DNA from 2 places in the Priestia sp. VA7 genome. Region 1 is predicted to be linked to the other one. Evidence: a T-box and tRNA genes for the amino acid it is inferred to sense, from the RefSeq annotation. Region 1 holds a T-box; the other holds one or more tRNA genes.
What was found. A T-box is a leader RNA that pairs with one kind of tRNA and senses whether it is charged. The one in region 1 lies ahead of ileS (isoleucine--tRNA ligase), so its partner is inferred to be a tRNA-Ile.
Positions count from the first base shown of each region.

Region 1 (2,485 bases):
TTGAAGTGGGTAAAGGAAAATCATGTCCCATTTCGAATAAGGAGCGGCAGGCATAGCTATGAAAATTTTTCATTATTGAACGGTGGATTAGTGATTGATGTCAGTGAAATGGATAGAATCACGTTCAACTCTAAAGACATGACAGCGAAAATAGAAGCAGGAGCTAATCTAGGGAAAGTATATAATGAATTATGGAAAAAGGGAACGACTATCCCTGCAGGAACGGAAAGCAGTGTTGGTCTTGTAGGCCTTGTGCTTGGCGGAGGAATTGGGATGTTATCAAGGCCGTTTGGGCTTACCTGTGATAATTTGGTTGAAGTTGAAATGGCGATCGTAAATGAACAGAGAGAAGTTGAACTCATTAAGGCAAATAAAAATCACAACAGTGATCTCTTTTGGGCGTGTTGCGACGGTGGGGGCGGAAACTTTGGTATTGTTACGTCCCTTACATTTAAGGTGCAGCCTATCTCGAAGGTGTCAATCTTCTCCATTACATGGGAATGGGAAGATTTTGAAGCTGCTTTTGATGCATGGCAGCACTGGGCCACCAATACCGATAAGCGCTTAACTTCGGAGATTGAGTTAAAATCGAAAGAAGCAAATCAGATTATCGCTCAAGGTGAATTTGTTGGTTCATCATTCAAGTTAAAGGAACTTTTGCAGCCTTTAATAGATGTTGGTTGTCCTAAAAAAGTAGTAATAAAGGAAGTTTCATATATTGAAGCTGTACAGTTTTTTGACGATTCGAGCGGAAATCAACCCGCTCCTCGAAAAAGGTCAGGTTCTTTTCTTAATAAAACTTTTCCAAAAGAGGCAATTCTAACAATGAAGCATTTTTTAGAAAATGCCCCAAATGAAAAATCTAGTATTTGGCACCAGTCTCTTGGGGGAGCAGTGGAGGAAGTTGGCTCTAATGAAACGGCCTTCTATTATAGAGATGCTATTATCGCACAGGAGTACCTTGCTACATGGAGCCATCCTTCAGAAGAGCGATCAAACATTCGATGGATCGAAGACTTAAGAAATGCTTTATCGAGATATACAACTGGAGATTATGTGAACTGGCCGGACCGGTTCATCAGAGATTGGCCAACGGCTTATTATGGAGAGAATTTTAAAAAGCTTCGAGAAGTGAAACGAGCATATGATCCGTGCAATCTATTTCATTTCCCTCAAAGCATCCCGCCGTTTATTAACTGGTTTTAAAGATCATCTTTCAAGTCAGAGAAGCAAATAAACCCCACCTTAAATAAGGTGGGTATTTATGTATATTGCCTTTTTCTCTCCTGAAAGCGTGAAAAAGGCAGCAAACAGTGGTAAGTAGTTATTTTATCAATAGACGACTGCATTATAAGAAAAAACATATATAAATTTCATAAACATTGACATTCCCTTCCAAACCGCATACAATAGCTACTAATAAAAGCACACAAATTCGTTGAAGAGAATCAGTACCCTGCAAGTTTGTTCCACAGAGAGCTGGTGATAGCTGAAAGCCGGTGTTCAAGCTGCAGGGGAATATCCTCTCTGAGAAGTCAAACTGAACTGTAAGTAAGTTTGAACGGTAGTCTACCGTTAAAAAGAACGCGTATGATTGTACGTTGCTGAGTGCTATTGATGAACGGATCAATAGAAGCCAGGGTGGTACCGCGGTTAAAACCCGTCCCTAGTCATAGGGACGGGTTTCTTTGTGTGCTTTTAACTTTAAAAGGAGTGGTATCACATGAAAGAAGTGAATGTAAGGGAGTCTTCGCAAGAGCGCGAACAGCGTATCCAGCAGCAGTGGCAAAAAGGAAATGTGTTTCAGCAGTCGGTTCAAAATCGAGAAGGGTATCCTTCGTTTGTATTTTATGAAGGGCCTCCAACAGCAAACGGTTTGCCTCACGTTGGGCACGCGCTAGGCCGGACGATTAAAGACGTGGTGGCTCGTTATAAGACGATGACAGGGCATCAAGTGATTCGAAAAGCAGGCTGGGATACGCACGGACTTCCGGTTGAGCTCGGTGTTGAAAAGCAGCTCGGAATTTCAGGAAAGCATGATATTGAAAAATACGGCGTAGAAGCTTTTATCAACAAGTGTAAGGAAAGTGTGTTTGTGTATGAAAAGCAGTGGCGCACGTTCACAGAGCAGCTTGGCTATTGGGTTGATATGGAAGACCCTTACATCACCTTGGAGAATTCATACATTGAAAGTGTATGGAACGTGCTTGGCACGATTCATGATAAAGGACTTCTTTATAAAGGCCACCGCGTATCACCTTACTGCCCGAGCTGTCAAACGTCGCTGAGTTCGCATGAAGTGGCGCAAGGGTATAAAGATGTAAAAGATTTAACGGTAACGGTCAAATTTAAAGTGAAAAACCGCGATAATGAGTATTTTTTGGGCTGGACGACAACGCCTTGGACGCTTCCATCAAACGTGGCGCTTGCGGTGCATGAAGAGATGAGCTACGTTCGCGCCGAGCAAGGCGACAGCGTGTATATA
Region 1 covers NZ_JBVQPN010000003.1:728,862-731,346, forward strand. The annotation lists gene AC0C45_RS16540 (FAD-binding oxidoreductase) at 1-1,206, shown strand, start outside; T-box leader at 1,430-1,671, shown strand; gene ileS (isoleucine--tRNA ligase) at 1,724-2,485, shown strand, end outside.

Region 2 (2,485 bases), on a different contig from region 1:
TACCGCTAAATTATAAATAGCGAGATCCGAAAATTCGCCTGATTGTTTCCACAGATAAATGTTAACAAACGAATTGGAAATTGAAATAGCCAAGGCATAAAGACCGCCTATAATTAAAAGCAAAAGTAAATCTTTACTAACTTCTACATCTCCAACTACTTTTTTTAATAAAGGCATATCAAAAAACTCCTTTTCTCTTCTACACCTAGTGTGTGAAAAAGAAAAGGAGATATGTAAAAGAATTGGAAAACAAAAAAGCCAGTAAAGGTAATAATTACTTTACTGGCTCTTAAATACGTCTTTAGCTTATTTTGCAGCGTCGTAACGCTTAGCAACTTCGTCCCATTTTACAACATTAAAGAATGCTGAAATGTAATCTGGACGGCGGTTTTGGTAATTTAAGTAGTAAGCGTGCTCCCAAACGTCTAGACCAAGAATTGGCGTTTTACCTTCCATTAATGGGCTATCTTGGTTTGGTGTGCTTGTTACTTCTAATTCGCCGTTGTTTACAACTAACCAAGCCCAGCCAGAACCGAAGCGAGTTTTAGCTGCATTTGCAAATTCTTCTTTAAATTGATCAAAGCTGCCGAATTTGCTAGCGATAGCGTCTGCTAATTCACCAGTTGGAGCACCGCCGCCGTTAGGGCAAAGGATTGTCCAAAATAATGAGTGGTTCGCATGACCGCCACCGTTATTGCGTACTGCTGTACGGATATCTTCAGGAACAGCATCTAAGTTTGAAATTAACTCTTCAATACTTTTGCTTTCTAAATCCGCTTTGCCTTCAACAGCAGCGTTTAGATTTGTAACATATGTGTTGTGATGTTTTGTGTGATGAATATTCATTGTTTCTTTGTCGATATGTGGTTCCAGTGCATCGTATGCATAAGGTAGTTCTGGTAATTTGTAAGCCATGAATAATTCCTCCTTCAAAATATGTAAGCATTTTGGCGCGAAAGCACCATATACGTTTAGATTAGCAAATTTACCCTACTGTTTCAAATAAAAAGTTCCTAATCCATGATTTATATTTACCTAATTCCCATTCGCTATTCTTTTAAACATAAAAAAAGCTTCTTTTTCTCAAAAGAAGCTTTGAATAGACAATAGTATGGCGGAGGAAGAGGGATTCGAACCCCCGCGGGCTTTAACACCCCTGTCGGTTTTCAAGACCGATCCCTTCAGCCGGACTTGGGTATTCCTCCAACCTTATAAATGGTGGACCCTGCAGGACTCGAACCTGCGACCGGACGGTTATGAGCCGTCTGCTCTAACCAGCTGAGCTAAGGGTCCACATGGCTCCACAGGTAGGACTCGAACCTACGACCGATCGGTTAACAGCCGATAGCTCTACCACTGAGCTACTGTGGAACAATATGAATTATGTAAGTCACAAACGTAAATTGGAAAATAGCGGCGGAGGGGATCGAACCCCCGACCTCACGGGTATGAACCGTACGCTCTAGCCAGCTGAGCTACACCGCCATGGCTCCACAGGTAGGACTCGAACCTACGACCGATCGGTTAACAGCCGATAGCTCTACCACTGAGCTACTGTGGAACAATATAACATTTACTAGCGACATTAAAAATTTAACATGTTTCTAGTCTAAAGTCAATATATTATTTTAAAACAGCGTATAAAAAATAGGCAATCATCAGCAGTTGAATAAATCCTTTTGAAATAGCGCCACTAAAAAAGCCAATAACCGAACCTACTCCAATTTTTACTGCGTTGCTAATTGTGGTCCGATGAACAATCAGTTCTCCTACAATCGCTCCGATAAACGGCCCTAAAATAATTCCAAATCCCGGAATGACAAACGGACCTACAAGCAGCCCAACTGTACTTCCCCAAACACCTGCTTTAGTGCCTCCGAATTTTTTCACACCAATAATATTAGCTATATAGTCTGCTAAAAAAAGTGCGACAACTAACAATCCTTGTATCACCCAAAATAACCAGCTATAGGAGCTAAAATCATAAAATAAACCGTATATAACAAATCCTAGAGCTACAAATAGCACGCTCGGGATGATGGGATAAACCAACCCAACAAACGATACAACAAAGCTAACGATAATTAATGCCCAACATAAAATAGCCATGCCCGCACCTATCCTTTTTATTATTACTATTTATCATACAATAACCACTCCTATAAAGAAAGACCTTGCACGACGAGTACTTCCTTTATTTTACTTTCGAATACCTCTTCAAATAATAATTTTCGAGTGTACCTCTGCAATATTAACAGCACGGTCCTCAAGGTGCCCGTAATATCAAAAAAAAACAATGACGGCAAAACCTGTACATATACGCATAAAATGTGCTTGTAACATAACGCTCCACCGCATCATCGTAATTGGTAACGGTTTCTAAAATCTATTGTAAACCTTAAATTTTCGCTATAAAATAAGGTATAATAAGAATCTTCAATAAGAGGAGGCTTTACAATGAGCATGCTGAAAAAGATGGCATGGA
Region 2 covers NZ_JBVQPN010000001.1:378,141-380,625, reverse strand. The annotation lists gene AC0C45_RS02030 (MFS transporter) at 1-177, opposite strand, end outside; gene sodA (superoxide dismutase SodA) at 307-915, opposite strand; tRNA gene AC0C45_RS02020 (tRNA-Ser) at 1,113-1,205, opposite strand; tRNA gene AC0C45_RS02015 (tRNA-Ile) at 1,217-1,293, opposite strand; tRNA gene AC0C45_RS02010 (tRNA-Asn) at 1,297-1,371, opposite strand; tRNA gene AC0C45_RS02005 (tRNA-Met) at 1,412-1,485, opposite strand; tRNA gene AC0C45_RS02000 (tRNA-Asn) at 1,487-1,561, opposite strand; gene AC0C45_RS01995 (DUF456 domain-containing protein) at 1,624-2,109, opposite strand; gene AC0C45_RS01990 (DUF1189 domain-containing protein) at 2,458-2,485, shown strand, end outside.
Region 2: it has a tRNA-Ile gene. The T-box ahead of ileS (isoleucine--tRNA ligase) is inferred to sense a tRNA for this amino acid. The anticodon was not compared.